DNA from 2 places in the Alcaligenes sp. GW821-FHT11D07 genome. Region 2 is predicted to be linked to the other one. Evidence: riboswitches for the same ligand, from Rfam matches in the RefSeq annotation. Region 2 holds a riboswitch; the other holds the start of a gene.
What was found. Region 2 has a riboswitch for glycine ahead of AC1RSM_RS06145 (D-amino acid dehydrogenase). Riboswitches for the same ligand answer to the same signal wherever they lie in the genome.

Region 1: another riboswitch for glycine. It lies ahead of AC1RSM_RS07925 (amino acid permease); the one in region 2 lies ahead of AC1RSM_RS06145 (D-amino acid dehydrogenase).

What each region holds. Positions count from the first base shown of each region.
Region 1 covers NZ_JBXART010000001.1:1,704,615-1,714,025, forward strand. Annotated here, with positions in the region: gene AC1RSM_RS07890 (nuclear transport factor 2 family protein) at 27-404, opposite strand; gene AC1RSM_RS07895 (lysozyme inhibitor LprI family protein) at 668-1,087, shown strand; gene AC1RSM_RS07900 (RidA family protein) at 1,221-1,637, shown strand; gene AC1RSM_RS07905 (LysR substrate-binding domain-containing protein) at 1,646-2,578, shown strand; gene AC1RSM_RS07910 (DMT family transporter) at 2,700-3,566, shown strand; gene AC1RSM_RS07915 (DoxX family protein) at 3,615-4,031, shown strand; gene AC1RSM_RS07920 (rhodanese-like domain-containing protein) at 4,086-5,030, opposite strand; glycine riboswitch at 5,201-5,290, shown strand; gene AC1RSM_RS07925 (amino acid permease) at 5,671-7,077, shown strand; gene AC1RSM_RS07930 (TonB-dependent siderophore receptor) at 7,313-9,411, opposite strand, start outside.
Region 2 covers NZ_JBXART010000001.1:1,325,882-1,335,292, forward strand. Annotated here, with positions in the region: gene AC1RSM_RS06130 (ABC transporter substrate-binding protein) at 1-124, shown strand, start outside; gene AC1RSM_RS06135 (ABC transporter permease) at 195-1,961, shown strand; gene AC1RSM_RS06140 (ABC transporter ATP-binding protein) at 1,958-3,028, shown strand; glycine riboswitch at 3,120-3,207, shown strand; glycine riboswitch at 3,212-3,290, shown strand; gene AC1RSM_RS06145 (D-amino acid dehydrogenase) at 3,339-4,700, shown strand; partial or broken gene AC1RSM_RS06150 (ATP-dependent DNA helicase) at 4,645-6,822, opposite strand; gene AC1RSM_RS06155 (VRR-NUC domain-containing protein) at 6,819-8,486, opposite strand; gene AC1RSM_RS06160 (MarR family winged helix-turn-helix transcriptional regulator) at 8,525-9,040, opposite strand; gene AC1RSM_RS06165 (EamA family transporter) at 9,126-9,411, shown strand, end outside.

The sequences.
Region 1 (9,411 bases), 380 kb from region 2:
AGAAAGCGCCAAGCAGGCTTAGCTCTCTATCCTGCCGTAGCCATTTTTGTGCCTTGATGAAACACCATCTGCCAGCGTCCCTCTATTTGCTTCCAGATAGAGCTGCGTAAAGAACGGACCGGCCCCTCTTCGCCCGGCACTTCGCAGATATAGCTTGCCAGGACCACCCCATCGGCCAGCACAGTCAGTTTGAAATCACTCAAAACGCGCTGCACAAATTCTTGTTGCGGCAAACAGGCCAGGACCTCTGCCCTGTCCCAGGCTGCCCCGCGTGCGCCGATCTCAACAAAATCCTGGGCCAGCAACTGACTGAGCTCGTCCACATCGCCACGAATCGCGCGATCAAACAAGCGTTTTTCAAGAGAAAGAATCAGATCATGCAGGGAAGGATTCATAGTTTTCATTCGACGCAGAACACCAGGGAAATTAAGGCCAGGAATTGGCAGAGCGATTTAACTATACGTCTGTGAGTACCAGCGATCATGCGCTGAACAGTAGCCAATAAGATCGTAACGCCGCCCCAGACAAGATGAATCCAGAGGGCGGTAGCCGCTAAAAAATTAATACTCGTATGTAGTAGGATTTAGGTCCTGCGCAGACAGTATTAACCGCAGTCAATGCCCAGCAGTTCCCACACGGACTTCCTTTGTACCCGCCGGAGAATCAGATGAGAAAAGCCTTGAAAACAAGCCTGATAGCCGCAGGACTTAGCTTGATCGCCAGCCTGCCTGCCGTGCAGGCCGCAGACTGCGACAGTCTGAATACGCAAAGCGCAATTAATCAGTGCATCAGCGAGCAGTACAAAAGCTCGGACGCAGAGCTCAATAAGCTCTATAAAGAAATCGGCAATCGCCTGAAAGACGATAAAGACGCGCTCACCGCCATGCGTACAGCGCAACGGGCCTGGGTCAGTTTTCGAGATGCCGAATGCGACTTCGCCGCCATTCATTCACAAGGCGGCAGCATCCACTCCATGCTGATCACAAGCTGCCGCACAGAACTTACTCAAGTCCGCATCAAGGATTTCAACAATTACTTGTCCTGCCCGGAAGGCAACCTGGGCTGCCCGGTTCCCTCAGAAAACTAAGCGGGGCAACGGAGGGGGCCTAAGTCTTTGATATGCCAGCTCACAGGCCGCCTGCGCCTTGCTAGGCAAATGGCCGCTCCCCTACTCCACAGCCCACCAAGACAAGCAACTATTTTAAAAATGGATAAGCGATATGAAGCCCCACTCCCCTGTACGCATCAGCAATCCCAAGGGTCTGTACGACAGTTCCGTTAACGGCTACTCGCACGTGGCTGAAGTGCCGGCGGGCACACGGCTGGTCTTTATTGCAGGCCAAAGTGGCGAAGATGAAAACGGCAACATCGAACCCGATTTTCAGGCCCAGGTTGCCCGCGCCTTTCACAATGTACGGCTTGCACTGGAGTCTGTGGGCGGTAGCATGCAGCACATTGCCAAATTGACGGTGTATATCGTTGATCACAGCGAGGCCAAACTGCCAATTTACGGTGCGCAATTGCAGCGCGCCTTCGGCGTGGGCCCACTCCCCACTTGCACGCTGGTGCCCGTTACAAGACTAGCGTTGGACGCAATGCTGTTCGAGGTGGAAGCCATTGCTGCTCTACCAGCCTGATCCACCCTATGCGCGACCTGAATGACCTTTATTACTTCGTGCAAGTCGTTGATCACGGCGGCTTCACCCCGGCCGGGCGGGCCTTGGGTATTCCCAAATCCAAGCTCAGCCGCCGGATCACCTTGCTGGAAGAATCGCTGGGCGTGCGTCTGATTCAGCGCTCCAGCCGCCATTTCAGCGTGACTGAAATCGGCCAGATGTATTACCAGCGCTGCATTGCCATGCTGGTGGAGGCGGATTCTGCCCAGGAAATCATCGAACGCCACCGCAGCGAACCTCAAGGGGCCGTCCGCATGAGCTGCCCGCTGGCCTTGCTGGACTATGGGGTGAATGAACTGCTGGCCCGCTATATGGCCGCCTACCCCCAAGTTCAATTGGAAATCGAGAGCACGAACCGACGGGTGGACGTGATCCGTGAAGGCTTTGATCTCGCCTTGCGCGTGCGCTTTCCCCCCTTGGAAGATAGCGGTCTGATCATGAAAATACTGGGTGAAAGCACCCAGTATTTAGTGGCCAGCCCAAGCTTGATTGAACGCATGGGCGGCCTGCCCAAGTTGGATGTACTGGCCAGTTGGCCTTCGCTAAGCGATGAGCCCTTGCTGCGTAATCCAGTATGGCAGTTGCAAACGGCGGACGGTGCCCAGATGGAAGTGCCGTATCAACCCCGGCTGGTGTGCGATGACCGCATGACCTTATTACAAGCCGCACTGCAAGGCATAGGTGTCGTGCAAATGCCCGCCATGCTGGTCGCCCCGTATATGCAGGACGGCCGTCTGATTGATATAGCGCCCGGCTGGAACCCCCGATCCGGCCTCATCCACGCGGTCTTTCCGTCTCGACGCGGACTGGTGCCGGCTGTCCGTGCCCTGCTTGATTTTCTGGGACAGGAATTTTCAAGCATTCTTCACCTTCCCACTGACAAGCCCGCCAGCGAAGGCTAAACACACTTTTAGGAACGTTCCATTTATAGAACGCTGATGGCCATATTCCCACCTATTCAAGCCATCGTTGCAATTCTATAGTCTCCTCATCCACTATTCTCTGATGAAGGAGCACGCGCTCATGAACGCCAAACTGGCAGCGGCCACCGCCGCAATTCTCTGGGGTTTTACGTACGTACTAACCACGACCTGGCTGCCGCCTAATCCGCTCTTTCTGGCTGCGGTCCGTGCCTTGGGCGGCGCTGTGGTCCTCTTGGTACTGGTGCGCAGCCTACCCCCCAGCAACTGGTGGGGCCGTCTGGCGGTATTGGGCACACTGAATGCAGGCCTGTTCTTTGGTCTGTTTTTTATCGCCGCCACCCGCCTGCCTGGTGGTGTCGCTGCCATCTTCCAAGCACTGACCCCGCTGGCCACCATTTTTATTGCCTGGGGCATTTTGGGTTCTCGCCCCGCCTTGCTAAAAATTGGTGCCGTTTTGCTGGGTGCGCTGGGTGTGTCTTTGGTGGTCCTGTCCAGTCAGGCACAACTGGATCTGGTCGGTATCCTTGCCGCCCTGGGCAGCATGCTGTCAATCGCCACGGGCGGAGTCTTGCTGAATAAATGGGGTGTGCCCCCTATGCCCTTGCTGGGCTTTACCGGCTGGCAATTACTGATCGCCGGTGTGGAACTGACCATCGTCGCTTTGGTCAGCCAAGACATTCCTAATGAGATTACTGCTCTGAACGCCTTGGGCTTGTTCCTGCTGGCCACCGCACTCACTGCTGGACCTTTCGCGCTGTGGTTCAACGCCATCAAGCAGCTAGGTGCCGTCACTGTCGCCCCCTTCATGCTCTTGGTGCCAGTAACCGCCTTTACGCTGGACGCGCTGGTGAAAGGCGTCTGGCCCACCAGCTTGCAACTGCTAGGGGTGGCCTTGGTTATGAGCGGTCTAGTCTTGAGCCAAAAAGCCCTGTCTATAACGCGCCCCGTTGCCAGTCGTGCTGCTTAATTTCAGACCCATCATTCACACCGCCGTAGACAAAGCAGGAGAAGCACGATGAATCACACATTGGATAGGATGTTGCGCTCCCAAGGCTATTACTGGATAGCCGTGCTGCTCTTGACCTACATTTTTTGGTGGAGCGGCCTGAACAAGATCTGGGACTTCGCAGCAGCCCAGCAGGAAATGGCGCATTTTGGCCTGGAGCCAACAGGGCTCTTTGCCATCGTCACTATTGCGGTGCAATTGCTGGGTACCTTGCTGATATTAAGTGCCAGCCGCCTGGCTTGGTTGGGGGCACTGATGCTGGGCATCTTCACCCTGTCTACCATTCCCCTGGCGCATCGCTTCTGGGAAATGCAGGGTTTGGAAGCATTTTTAGAACAGGCCCTGGTGCAAGATCACATCAGTGTTATGGGGGGCTTGGCTGTTGCTGCCGCATTGGCTCACGCCCATCGGCAAGCACGTCGTTAAACCCACATCCACTAGAATTAGCGATGGGCAGGCAGAAATTCTGTCTGCCCTTTTTTATACGGCTCCGCCTGCCAAAGACGGCGCATCACGCTCCACCTCAAAGCCCTCCGCCAGCCAGGCCTCCAGCCCACCTTCTAAAGGGCGAACCCGGCTATATCCACTTTGCAGCAAGCGCTTGGATACCAAGGCGGCAGACACCTCATTGGGGCAATCGCAATACACAATGATTTCACCATCGGCAATCGCCCCCAGGACCGCCTCTCCCAAGGACAAGGCGATAGCCCCCGGAATGCGTCCCTGCGCCTGAACAAAGGGTGGGCGCACATCCACAATCACGGGTGGCGTGTCCGATGCCATCATCTGACGCAGCTCCTTCACACTGACCCGCTCCATACATAAAGACTTGATAAAGCGCTGCCGCTGCCACCACTTTCTGGCAACGAACAAAGCCAGGCCTAGTGCAAGCAGTAAACCGCCCGCCACACCCAGGCTAACAAGCACACTTAACAACTCATCGACCGCCGAGCTGAACAAAGAGCCCAGAAACACTGCCGAGCCCGACCAGATCGCGGCACCGATAATGTCGTAGAGCAAAAAACTGCGTCTGCGAGTGCCCACCGTACCGGCCAAAACACTGGCAATTGAAGCGAAGCCGGGAATGAATTTAGCCACCATCAGGGACGGCGCACCCCACCGCATATAAATGGATTCGGTCTGCCGGATACAGGAGTCAGGGGATAAGGAAATCTTGCACAACAAGGCCAGCAACCTGCCGCCATAACGCCTTCCGGCCAGATACCAGCCATAGTCCGCAATCATCGCCCCCAGAACCGCCACACCCAGTAAGCCCCACAAACTGTAGCCGCCCGATTCATGCAAAGCGCCGGTTACGACCAGCACGGGATAGGCCGGTATGGGCGCACCGGCCTGCTCAATCAGTACATTGAAAAACACGATCAGCAGACCGTGCTCTTCAATCAATTTCAAAATGGTTTCGATCATAAGAAGGAGCAGAAAAAAGAGTGCCCTGGAAGCGGCTATTGTAAGCCCGCTAAGCAAGGCTTTCATTTTGCCGCCCTGCCGGCTCTGGGTCATTTAAATAGGCAAGGATGTACAGGTTAACGATAGTAGTCATCGCTTTTTGCCTGTCTATACAATAGCTGCGTCAATAACGGTTCAGGTGAGAGTCTTCACTTGGATGAAGCGCCGACGGAGCAACGACCCCGGAATCTCTCAGGCAAAAGAATCTTGAACCCTTGACGATCTGGAGAGAGGCACAGCAGTGCCCACCGAAGGGGACCATCACCTGCTGATGGATAAGCTCTCAGGTAAACGGACAGAGGGGGTACAGAGGCCATATGACCTCTGTTCACTCTTTCGTCCGGAGCATGTCTATGACCTGATAGTCAGGCGCCTTTAATCGGCAGCCTGGCGCACCCTTTATACCCACCCCATTTCTATTCGCACACAGAGCTGTTTTGACGTTTATTGCGTCAAAACCAGGAGGACTGCTGTGCGCTACTACTTTATATAGATCGGCATCAAAAAAACCGTTCTTAAGGACGGGTTGTGCCCTTTGTTTTCTCGCAGCACAGTCATAATTACGCATTTGAACGAAAAAAAAACCTAGGAGAACAGTGTGTCTCAGCAACATTCATCTGGACTGCAGCGCTCGTTGAAAAACCGGCACCTGCAACTGATAGCCATTGGAGGCGCTATCGGTACAGGGCTATTTATGGGATCAGGCCGCACCATCAGCCTGGCCGGACCTTCGGTCTTGTTTACGTACATGATCATTGGGTTCTTTCTGTTTTTTGTTATGCGGGCAATGGGGGAGTTGCTCCTGCATAACTTGGAATACAAGTCTTTTGTTGACTTCTCGGCCGACATTCTGGGCCCCACCATGGGCTACTTTTTGGGCTGGAGCTATTGGTTTTGCTGGGTGGTGATTGGTATTGCGGACATCGTGGCCATTACCGGCTACACGCAATTTTGGTGGCCGGACATTCCGCTATGGTTGCCGGGCCTGGCATGCATTGCCTTTTTGCTGCTGTTCAACCTGCTGTCGGCCAAGCTGTTTGGCGAGCTGGAGTTCTGGTTTGCTTTGGTCAAAATCATCGCCATTGTGGCTCTGATCGGTGTGGGCGCGTATCTGCTCTTCACGGGGTTCGTGGGCCCAACCGGCGAGAAAGCCAGCATTACCCATCTGTGGGATCGCGGCGGTATGTTCCCCAATGGTCTGGGCGGTTTCTTTGCCGCGTTCCAGATCGCCATCTTTGCCTTTGTAGGGATTGAGCTGGTCGGTACCGCGTCTGCTGAAACCGCTGATCCGGCCAAGAACCTGCCCAAAGCCATCAACAAGATTCCCGTTCGCGTGATTGTGTTTTACGTGCTGGCACTGACAGCCATCATGACTGTCACCCCTTGGGATATTGTTGCGCCCAACAAGAGCCCGTTTGTGAATATGTTCTTGCTAATCGGTGTGGGTGCGGCAGCAGCCATCATCAACTTTGTGGTGCTGACCTCCGCGCTGTCTTCCGCCAATAGCGGCATGTTCTCGACAGGCCGCATGTTGTACGGTCTGTCCAAAAACAAGCTGGCTCCTGAAGCCTTCAGCCAACTGTCGCGTAACGGTACCCCCCGCAACGGCCTGATCTATTCATGCGCTCTTTTGCTGTCCAGCCTGTTCCTGCTTTACGCCGAAGGCGACGTGATGCGGGTGTTCACCATCGTGACTACCGTAGCCAGCATTTGCTTTATTTTTGTGTGGGCTGTGATTCTCATCACCTACCTGAAATACCGCCGTGTCCGCCCCGAGGCACACGCTGCATCCGCCTACAAAATGCCTTTTGGCATTCCCATGTGCTATGCCACCTTGGCCTTCTTCGCCTTCGCGCTGTATCTGTTCAGCCAAGAAGAAGAAACCTTGATTGGCCTGGTTGCCACGCCATTCTGGTTCCTGGCACTGTTTATCTGCCTGCCTTTCTACAAGAAGCGCATGAAGAAAGACCTGGCCTTGGGTCTGGCGGCGCAAAGCGTACGCTAAGTAATTGATGTACTCGGCGCGGCCCTACAAAGAGCCGTGCCGCCGCAGCTGGGTCTGGCCTTGTTCTACACAACTTGGCTGGCACACACTGGCAACACTCCAATCCGCTGCTCTTGAGCAGCAAACCTGGAACGAGGCTGGAGCCCGGATGCAAAAAGCCACCCAAACGGGTGGCTTTTTTATGCCCATTAGATAGCAGAAGATCAGGCGTTCAGGGCCTGCATCTGCCGCTGGTTTAAAACTGATAACGCATATTCAAGGTGAAGTTTCTTGGCGTCCCCCAGGAATATTGAATACGCCCAAAGTCACGCAAGCCAGCCATGTATTTTTTGTCGAATACGTTGTTCACGTTCGCCCCCAGGCTCAGATGTTTGTTCACCTGATACCGAGCCATCACATCAAACAGCCAGTAGGAAGGCTGATCCAGCAAACGGGCCGAGGCCTTGCTTTGCCAGCGCGCCGCCACACCCACAGACACACCGGGCAAAGCCTGCGCAAAACGATAGCTGCTGGCAATCTTGAACTGGTGCTTGGGCACAATGTCCGTTGTCTTCAAGCTGCTGCTGTTTTGTACGTAGCTGCCTTGCAACTGCCAGCCAGGGGCCACTTCGCCCGACACCTCCAGCTCGTAACCACGACGTGTTGCACCATTGACTGCACGGTAAATGGTTTCACCCGTTGGTCGAACCTCGCCGGTGGACTCCGCGGTGTTATCTGTCTTCATCCAAAAACGCGCCACGCTGGCATTCAAAGCCCCGTTAAAGAACTCGCCTTTTGCGCCCAACTCGTAAGTCAAACCACGCTCTGGGTCCAGCGTATTGCCGTCAATATCCTTGCCGCTTTGCGGCTTGAAGATGCTGGCATAACTACCGTAAACGGAGATCTGATCCGTGACATCAACAACTAAACCCGCATAGGGTGTCAACACGCCATGCTGTTTGAAATCGTTATTGCTGTAGGAATATGGCGTTTCATCAAACTGCTTGAAATCGGTATAGCGAATACCGCCAATCAACTTCACCGGGTCTGCCAGACTGAATAAACCCGCTGCATAGAGCGAATTGCGCTGCGAGCTGAAGTAGCTGTGATTATTGATCGGCATGGTGGTGAAATCCGGTATTTCCAGAACACCACCGCCCCCGTTGTAGTCCAAACCTACATTGTTATAGCGTTTGCCACCCGCATAAGACTCTGTGGTGGTCCGGTAGGTATCACCCCCAAAACGCAGTTCGTGCTGACGACCAAACAAAGAGAACGGCCCTTGCACTTCCAAGGCCAAATTGCGGTTGCGGGTTTCATAATCGCGCGACCAGGACACGTCCACAATAGCCGGAATACCGGTAAACCAAATACCCGATTGGCCGCCCGGATTCACCGTCTTGTCCAGGCTGCCTTTAAGGGTGGCCGACCAGTCGTTCTCAAAGCGATGCGTCAAATCCAGGAACAGGTTATTGCTCTTTTGTTCGTAGCCGGACCAGGGAGCAGCGACATTAAATTCTCGGGGTTTCAAGCCCATAAACTGCCCATCTGCCGTATAGGCCTGAATCATGGACGTCCCAGCCGTGCCATCTTGGGTACGATTTTTCTGGGTAAAACTGACCGTTAACAGGGTGCGCTCTGTCAGATCCGCCTCTACAATTCCGTAAAAAGTCTTGTTGCTGTTCTTCACGTAATCCATATAGCTCTTGCCATCTGCGGCAGCAGCCACAACACGACCACGTATAGACCCACTTTGATTCAGCGGCGAGCTGATGTCCGCATCAATCCGATAGTTGTCCCAGCTTCCCACCGCACTACCGATACTGGCCTGAAACTGATCGGTAGGACGCTTGCGGATCATGTTCACCGTACCGCCATAAGCACCCTCCCCCATCATCAAGCCAGAAGAGCCTTTCAAGACCTCAATACGATCAATCTCGGCCATGTCATCCATGGAATATTGAGTCTGCGTGTTGATCAGCCAGCCACTAGCCTTTTGCCGCATGCCATCCGTCTGCATGTTCACTGCGGCGCCTCGAATTGCGAAGTTGAATGCATCCCCTTGCTGCTCTACCGACACACCCGGTGTTTGCTCCAGCACATCAGACAACTTGTACAAATTGAAGTCGTCCAGACGCTCGCGGGTCATGACGGAGATGGACTGCGGCGTCTCGCGCAAAGACAGATCAAAACCCGTTGCCGTGCGACTCGGCCCGGTGGCGGTGTAAGAACCGGAACCTTCCGTGACCGGACTGGCCGCTCGCACCCTGATTGCTGCCAACTCCTCCACATCCAGTTTTTTGCGTAGATGAATCGTGTTGCCAGTACGGGAATACGCAATGCCGGAGCCTTGCA
Region 2 (9,411 bases):
GACCAAAAAACTGGCCGGCGTAGAGCTCACTCCCATTCCAGTGGACGCCTCCTTGTTGGACTTTCTGAAGCAGAAAGAGCGCCTGGACTTCATCAAGCAATGGCGCGCTGCCGCCAATAAATAAGACACTCTGTCTTTGAATCGGGTGGCGGCCTGGCCGCTACCCCGTCTCTTTTCCGCCTGGAATCCTTATCATGCATGCCTTACGCCTTCGGTGGCAGGCCTGGCCGCGCCATATCGTCGTCCTGGTGACGGCCCTGGCCATCTATGTGCCGCTCAGCCTGATCATCATCCAAAGCCTGCTATCCGCCCCCTTTTTCGCGGCTGACAAGTCTCTGGGGCTGGATGCCTTCCGCTTCATTTTTGACGACCCGGACTTTTACAAAGCGCTGGGCAGTGGCTTCATCATGGCCTTTGGCCTGGCCGCCATCTCCATTCCTTTGGGGGGCATTCTAGCTTTCCTGATGGTGCGAACCGATTTGCCCGGCCGTACCTGGATCGAACCGCTGATTCTGGTCCCGATTTTTGTATCCCCCATGGTGCTGGGCTTTGGCTATATTGTGGCCGCCGGCCCGGTCGGGTTTTTCTCCACCTGGACGCTGGATCTAATCGGCTTTGTCCCCTGGAACATTTATTCCTTCACCAGCATCGTCATCATTGCCGGGCTGACTCACGTTCCACACGCCTATCTGTACATTTCTTCGGCCTTGCGCAGCATGGGCTCGGACGTAGAAGAAGCCGCCCGCAGTGCCGGTGCCAGCCCCTGGCAGGTGATGCGCTCGGTCAGCCTGCCCATGGTGCGACCAGCCATCCTGTATGCCGGTGTGCTGCTGTTTTTCCTGGGCCTGGAAGTCTTTGGTCTGGTGCTGGTCCTGGGTGATCCTGAAGGCCACTTGGTACTGGCGACCTATTTGTACAAGCTCACCAATAAGTTGGGCATCCCCTCCTATCACTTGATGGCAGCCGTCGCGGTCATTCTGATTGCCATGACCATCCCGCTAGTGATGCTGCAACGCCGTCTGATGCGCACCGCCAATCGCTTTGTGACAGTAAAAGGCAAGGCCTCCCAAGCCCGCCCCCTGCCACTGGGCCGCTGGCGCTGGACGGCCACGGCCTTGGTTGCCTTATGGCTGTTCTTCACAGTCATCGTGCCTATCGTGGGGGTGGTGTTGCGTGCTTTCGTGTCTAACTGGGGGATAGGCATTTCGCTGTTTGACGTGCTTTCTCTGGACGCATTCAGGCAAGTGTTCGGGCAAGCCAATCTTTTGCGCGCCATCATGAACTCGATCGCCATTGGTGTGATCGGCGGAGCGGTCGCCGTGGCCTGCTACACCTTTATTGGATTGGCCATGCACCGCAAGCCCGACGGCATCACACGCTTTTTGGATTACAGCGTGCTGGTACCACGCGCGGTGCCCGGTTTGCTGGCCGGTTTGGCGTTCTTATGGATGTTCCTGTTTGTACCCATGTGGCTGGACCAGTCCCTGGAAAACGGCTGGCTATCCGTTCTGCCCATGTCCGAATGGTTGCGTGGCGCCGTCGTCGGCCCCTTGCGCGCCCTGCGCAGCACTATCTTCAGCGTCTGGCTGGCTTATAGCGTGGTGTGGATGGCCTACGGTTTACGCCTGATTTCTTCCACCCTGCTGCAAGTGGGGCCGGAGCTGGAGGAAGCAGCACGCAGCACCGGTGCTCGCCCCGGCCAAGTGACCCGCCAAATTACCTTGCCTTTGGCGAAGTTTGGCCTGATCGGATCGTGGTTGCTGATGTTCCTGATCTTCGAACGGGAATACTCCACGGGCGTCTATTTGCTGACGCCCGGAACAGAAACTATTGGTTCCATGCTGGTCTCTTTATGGGCCACCGGTGCTATCGACATTGTGGCCGCCCTGTCCTTTATCAATATCGTGCTAGTGGTCATTGGCCTGACCATCGCATTGCGCTTCGGAGTGAAACTACGATGACCGAGCTGACTGTAGACAATATCCATCTGGCCTATGATCGCAACCCCGTGCTTAAAGGGGTGTCCATGAGCCTGAACAAAGGTGAAGTAGTATCCCTGCTGGGTGCTTCAGGCAGTGGCAAGACCACCTTGCTGCGCGCCGTGGCGGGTTTGGAACAACCCTCCCAGGGACGGATTGCCATCAACGACCAAGTTCTGTACGACTCCCAGGCGCGTCTGGATCTGCCTGCCGAAGATCGTAATCTGGGTCTGGTGTTCCAGTCCTATGCCCTGTGGCCCCACATGACGGTGCAGGAAAACGTCGCCTACCCCTTGACGCTGCGTAAGGTCAACAAAGCAGACAGCCGCCAAAAAGTAGACGCCATTTTGGATCAATTAGGTTTGAAGGGCTTGGGGGAGCGTTATCCCAGCCAGTTGTCCGGTGGGCAGCAACAGCGCGTGGCTATTGCCCGTGCCCTGGTTTACAACCCGCCTGTGATTTTGCTGGATGAGCCCCTGTCCAATCTGGATGCCAAGCTGCGCGAAGAGGCTCGTGTATTTCTGCGCGAGCTGATTGTGGAGATGGGCCTGTCGGCCCTGATGGTTACCCACGATCAGGCCGAGGCCATGGCCATTTCTGATCGCATCTTGCTGCTAAATGGCGGCAATATCGAACAGGAAGGCACCCCGCAAGAGGTCTACAGCTCGCCCAAATCCCTGTACACCGCCGAGTTCATGGGGTCCAACAACCGCTTGCAAGGCACGGTCAGCGAGCAACGCGATCAGCAAACCCGCTTGAGCGGGCCCGGCTGGGAGTTGTGGGGCCACGCGGGCGCAACCTTGACGCCCGGCCAACAGGCAACGGCGGTGATCCGGGTGGAGCAAGTGCAACTAAATAGCCAGCCCGGCCCCAACACTCTGCCTATGCAACTGTCTACCAGCATGTATCTGGGCGACAAATGGGAGCACGTGTTTCGCATGAGTGATCCCTCCGCAGGCACTTTGCGTGCTTTCGGACCGGAGCCTATACCGGGTGGCCTGCATCACTTGCAGATTCCGGCCTCCAAATTGTGGATTTACCCATCGTAGATCCGCTCTACCACCAAGAGCCGCTGGACCCGGCTCTTGGTTTACCCTGATTGCAAACTTTTGTAAGCACAGCTAATGTAGTCGCGTCATTGCAGGCGGTATGAAAGAGACCTGTTCAGTCAGGCGCCGACGGAGCAACCACCCCGGAATCTCTCAGGCAAAAGGATCGTACCAGCCCGACACTCTGGAGAGCGGCGCACGGCGCCCACCGAAGGAGCCCAGCCCATTAAAGGCTGGATAAACTCTCAGGTCACAGGACAGATGGGGTATTGCCACTATTGGGTGGCAATTCACCTGTCAGGAGCCTGTTATGTCGCATATTGCCGTCATTGGTGCCGGTATTTCCGGAATCACCACCGCCTACGCCCTTAGCCTGAAAGGCTACCAAGTCACCGTTATCGACCGTTTGCGTTACCCCGCAATGGAAACCTCCTTTGCCAATGGTGGGCAGCTTTCCGCTTGCAACGCCGAGGTCTGGAACAGCCGTGGCACGATTCTGAAGGGCTTGAAGTGGATGATGCGCAAAGACGCCCCACTGCTGTTCAATCCCAAACCCAGCTGGCACAAATACAGCTGGATGGCCCAGTTTGTGGGCGCCATCTCCGGCTACGAACGCAACACTGTTGAAACGGTGAAGCTGGCCATCACGGCGCGCGAAAACCTGTATCAGTGGGCCAAAGACGAAAACATCGACTTTGACCTGGAACAGCGCGGCATTTTGCACATCTACCACACCGCAGGTGGCTTTGAGTCTGGCAAGAAAGTCAGCCAGCTACTGCACAAGGGTGGTCTGGAGCGCCGCACGGTCACCAACGATGAAATCCACCAGATCGAACCTGCCCTGCAAGGCACGTACTACGGTGGCTTTTTCACCCCGTCGGACGCCACGGGCGACATACATAAATACACCCGTGGTCTAGCAGCCGCTTGCGCCAAGCGAGGCGTGAAATTTCTGCAAGACACGGACGTATTGGGGATTGATTGCGGCCCACCGCATCGCATCCAGCTGCGTACCGGCGAAGGCGCAGAGGCTCATACTCATACCCTGTCCGTGGATGCGCTGGTCGTGTGCGCCGGGGTAGGCAGCCGCCATCTGGCTCACCTGCTGGGCGACTATATCAATATCTACCCTGTTAAAGGCTATTCGATCTCTGCCTACCTGGATTCACCCGAAAGCCAGGCAGCCGCCCCTTGGGTCAGCCTGCTGGACGAAGAGGCCAAGATCGTGACCAGCCGTCTGGGCAAAGATCGCCTGCGTGTGGCCGGTACCGCGGAGTACAACGGTGGCAACAAGGATATTCGTGCCGACCGTATCGCCCCGTTGACCAATTGGACCCGTCGCAACTTTCACGATGCGGCCACTGACCGCGTCGTGCCATGGGCTGGTTTGCGCCCCATGATGCCGGACATGATGCCGCGCGTAAAAGCTGGCAGCCGCCCTGGCGTGTACTACAACACCGGCCACGGCCACTTGGGCTGGACCTTGTCTGCCGCCACTGCTGAAATCATCACCGAGGTGATTGCTCAGCACGAACGCCAGTCTGCACCTGCTCAATTTGCCACCAGTCCGGCAGCAACTGCTGCACCCGCCGCTGCCCATAGCGCTCGTCCAGCAGATACACAAAGCCTTGATCCTGTTCATCGCGAATCACACGACCCGCGGCCTGTGTAATTTTGCGTAGCGCCGGATAGAGGTAGGTATAGTCATAGGCCCGCCGCTCCCCAAAGAGCCGGGCCATGACTTGTTTTACAGACTCATTGGCGGGATTGAACTGGGGCAAGCCCAAGGTGGCAATAAAGGCGCCAATCAAGCGCTTGCCCGGCAAGTCCACCCCTTCTGAAAACGCCCCTCCCAAGACAGCCAGCCCCACACCCCGCCCTTCTTCTGTGAAGCGCTCCAGAAATTGCGCTCTTTGCAGATCGCTCATCCCTGCTTGCTGATGCCACAACGGCATCTGAGGCCAACGCTGTTGCAAGGCCTGGCTGACCTGCTCCAGATAGTCAAAGCTGCTCAAGAACAAGAGATAATTGCCCGGCTGCTCTTGATACGCCTGCCCGACAATATCGCACAGCCCGTTGAGGCTTTGCGCCCGATCGGCATAGCGCGTGGACAAATCCGTGTATTGCCGCACCCGTAGCTGTTCAGCCCGATAAGGCGACGCCACATTCAATTCGCTAGTGCTTTGCGGCAATCCCAACACATCACGGTAAAACTGCGCCGGGTTCAAGGTGCCTGAAAACAGCACCACACCATGCGCGTCACCATAACGCGCAGCAAGAAACGGGGCAGGCACGATATTGCGTATCGTGAGCACCACCCCATCGTGGCGTGCCAAAATATCAAATAAAGAATGGGAGCCGAATTGCCCGGCCAGCTCCACAAAATACAGCAGCTCGAAGTAGAACTGCAGCAAAGGGCTGTCCTGTGGCATGGGAGTATCCGCCACATATGCCCCCAAACGGGCGGACAGATATTCGCATTGCTCCAGCAAATCCTCCGGGATCTTCTCCAAGCCCCACTGGTCTGTGCCCTCCTCCGGCAGCAAATCATCCATCAGTCGCGTCAACGGAGCGAAATGACGTTTCAGGGATGAGGGCGAGGCTTTGCGTGCCATGCGCAAGTGCGTCTGCGAGAAAGACACGGAATACATGGAACGGGCGCGTTCGACCAGATTGTGGGCCTCGTCCACCAGCACCGCACTGCGCCACTGCTGCGCCAGGGTTTGGCTATAGAGCAAAGCATGGGTGTCAAAAAAGTAGTTGTAGTCCCCTACCGCCACATCCACCCACCGCAGCATTTCCTGCCCCAAGTAATACGGGCAAATGTGATGTTCGCTGGCGACCTGCTGCACATGATGACGATCCAGCATGGGCTGCTCCAGCGCTTGCTGTCGTGCGGCGGGAAGGCGATCATAAAAACCTTCTGCCAAAGGGCAAGACTGGCCATGACAGGCTTTATCTGGATTTGGGCATTGCTTGTCGCGCGCAACCATCTCCAGCACGCGCCATGCCCCCTCGCCCTCCGGGCTCAAACGGGTCAAGGCATCCAAGGCCATTTGTCGACCCGAATTCTTGGCAGTCAGATAAAACAGCTTGTCCAGACCGGATTCCGGCATAGCCTTCAGGCCAGGAAAAACCACAGCCAAGGTTTTGCCAATACCTGTAGGTGCTTGAGCCAAGACACATTGAGCATCACGCTGCGCCCGAAATGCGGCTACGGCCAACTCACGCTGACCCGCACGAAACTGCCCAAAGGGAAATTGCAATTCTGTACATGCTTGATCTCGCGCCAGGCGATGCTTTTGCTCCTGGCGCCCCCATTCCACGTAAGCGCGGCATTGCTGTTCAAAAAATGCCCATAAATCAGCGCGTTCCAGGTACTCGGATACAAAAGTCTCTTTGTGCTTATCTACGTGGTAATACACCACGCTAACCGTCACTCCGGGAAGATCCCGCTCCTGGCACAACATGGCCGCATAGACCTTTGCCTGCGCCAGGTGCAGGCGACGATGATGCTCGGGAATCCCTTCAAACGTGCCGCGATAGGTTTTTAACTCTTCCAGGCAGGCGGTTTTCGGATCAAAGCCATCAGCTCGACCCCGCACCAGCAAGCCATCCATTTCATGGGACAGGGACACTTCAGCCTCGTAGTGGCTGGGCCTGCGCAAGCGCAATTGCTGGTGGCCCAATATGCCCTCTTGAGCCGTAGCGGCCGGGGTAAATCGCAAGTCCAGATCACCACTACGAGCGGTAAATTCGCATAAGGCTCGAACGCCTACCGTCCAGGCTTTCATGAGAGCTCCGGCCGGGTCACGTAACAAACACGTGCCGGAATGGCATGCTGCTCGAAGTAACTGAGCCAACGACGTTGATTGTCCTGTAGGCGATCACCCGGACCTTTTACTTCAATCAATTCATAACTTTGCTGGGAGGGTATAAAGCGGACCAAATCAGGCAAGCCGGATCGGTTATCGCGCCAATCTTGCAAGATGCGCTTGAACACCAGTTTCAAATGTTGGGGCGGGATGCAATGCAAGGCCTGCTCAATAATGGACTCACCCAAAGCGGGCCAGATCAGCAAGGGGCATTGAATCCCCTGCTTGTCCCGCCACCGCTGCCAGATCAGAGCCTTATAGTCAGCCCCTTCCAAGACGCTTAAGGCCTCATCAAACAAGGCTTGGCGACGGGAGACAAAATCCGGGTTTCCCCAATCTGCCGGGCAAGACTGGTAAGGATGAAAAAAAGCGCCCGGCAAAGGAGCGAAAATCGCCTCCCAGGACAATAAGCCCAATAAAGCGGGAAACAGCGCATTTTCAACATAAAACACGGGGGCCAAGGGACTATCGAAATGAGTTCGCACTTGTGATTCGACCCGGCGGCCATCATCATCCAGGATCAAATCACTGCGTTGGGTACGACCACGGGGCTTGCTGATGCTGTGATCAGGGGGCGGGTCCACCAACAATTTGCGACGCATACGAGGCAACATACGCCGCAGTTTTTGTGACTCACTTTCGTTCTCGGGTTCTGTCCAAGCCTGACAAAACAAAGGCCATGCCCCTGCATACTGCTCTTGGCGTTCCAGCACCCGAAGCTGACGATAGCGCGCGCCTGGCCAGGCTGTGGTGCAATAGGCTTGCTCGGCCAGGGGCCACCACATCTGGCGCTCGGCCTGCTGGCCTAACTGAAACAGGGTCTTGGCCTTGCGACGCTGCAACCACTCGCTATCCGTTTCTATTGCCAACACGGCATCAAAACGCTGTGCCCACTGCTCGGGGTCGGCCTGATCCCCACTGTCACGCAACTGCGACAAGGCCTCGTACAAACGCACATCATCACTATGGCGAAAGGCGCGGTTGGACTGATCCAGCGCCACACGCTCATAGCGATACAAGCCTAGATCGCTCAGCACGAACTCTGACCAATCCTGATAGTGGTTGCCAAAAAACAGCAGCTGCAGGCGCTGTCCCCAATGCATCACTTGGGGGGATAAACGCAATAAGGGAGCCTGCAAGCTCAGGTCCTTACACCAGTCCACAAATGGGCGGGCCTGTTCACCACGCTCTTGAGCAAGCCATTCCCGATAGTCCGACTTACGCCCACCTGCGGGTAAGTCGCTGAACAGACGGCGCAATTCCGGCAAGGTATGGACCGAGAACAAGGTCTCCAGATCCAGCTCCGGATCTGTATAAATCAAGCCGCACTCGCTTAAGGCCTGCACGGCAGCACTCAAATCCGGGATTTCCGGATAGCGCAGCTTGTCGATACGAAACACCGGTCCTTTGCGCATCAAAAGCCGGACCAACAAGGCTTGGGACGCTTGCGAGGACTGCCGAAAAAGATGACCGCATTGGACGTGCTCGTCCTCCAGCAGGTCCGAACTGGCGTGCTGGACCCACTGCAAAACCTGATGGAAATTATGCAGATAGTAAAAAGGAGGGAGCTCTGGCGGTGTCATAGTAGGCTGTGTATATATCCAGCTACTTTAGCACTCCTTCACGCTTGGCGCGACTCCAGCAAGCGCATCCAATCCCGCAGCAAGGCGTTCAAGCTGTGTCGCTGTGTCTCATCCAGGCCTTCCAGCAAGCGCTCCTCACTGGCCAAGTGATCGACAACGACGGCGTCCACACAGGCCAATCCGGCCGGGCTCAAACGCACCAAAATACGACGCGCATCCTCTGGGTCCGCAATGCGTTCAATCAAGCCCTGTTTTTCCAGGCCTTGCAAGCGATGCGTCATGGTTCCCGAGCTGACCATCAAGCTTGAAAACAAGGCGGTGGGAGCCAAGGTATAGGGTGGCCCGGAACGTCGCAAACTGGCCAGCACATCGAATTCCCCTAATTGCAGGCCATGACGCCGAAAGTTTTCGCCCATCTGTTTTTGCACCAGCTGAAAGCAGCGTGTCATGCGTCCCAACAAGGCCATCGCGTCCAGCCCGTCCAGATCAGGGCGCTGCTCGCGCCATTGTTGGATGATCAGGTCTACCGCATCGTGTTCTTGGCTTGTACTCATGATTTCTCGATTTCGTAATTTATCTTGATATTAAGATAAATCATCCCTACACTGGCATTTATCTCGACATCAAGATACTTTCACCATGAATCGACTTTCTCTTTGGATTGTGACGGCGCTGACCGCGCTGGGGCCCGCTATCTGGGGCTCTACGTATATCGTCACCACGGAAATCCTGCCGCCGGACCGCCCTTTTATCGCCGCTTTTTTGCGCTGTTTCCCAGCTGGCCTGATGCTGTTGTTGTGGAGCCGTCGCATGCCGGCTCGCAGCGAATGGGGACGCACGCTGATTTTGGCCGCTTTGAATATTGGGGCTTTTCAGGCGCTTTTGTTTGTGGCCGCGTACCGCTTGCCCGGCGGCTTGGCGGCAG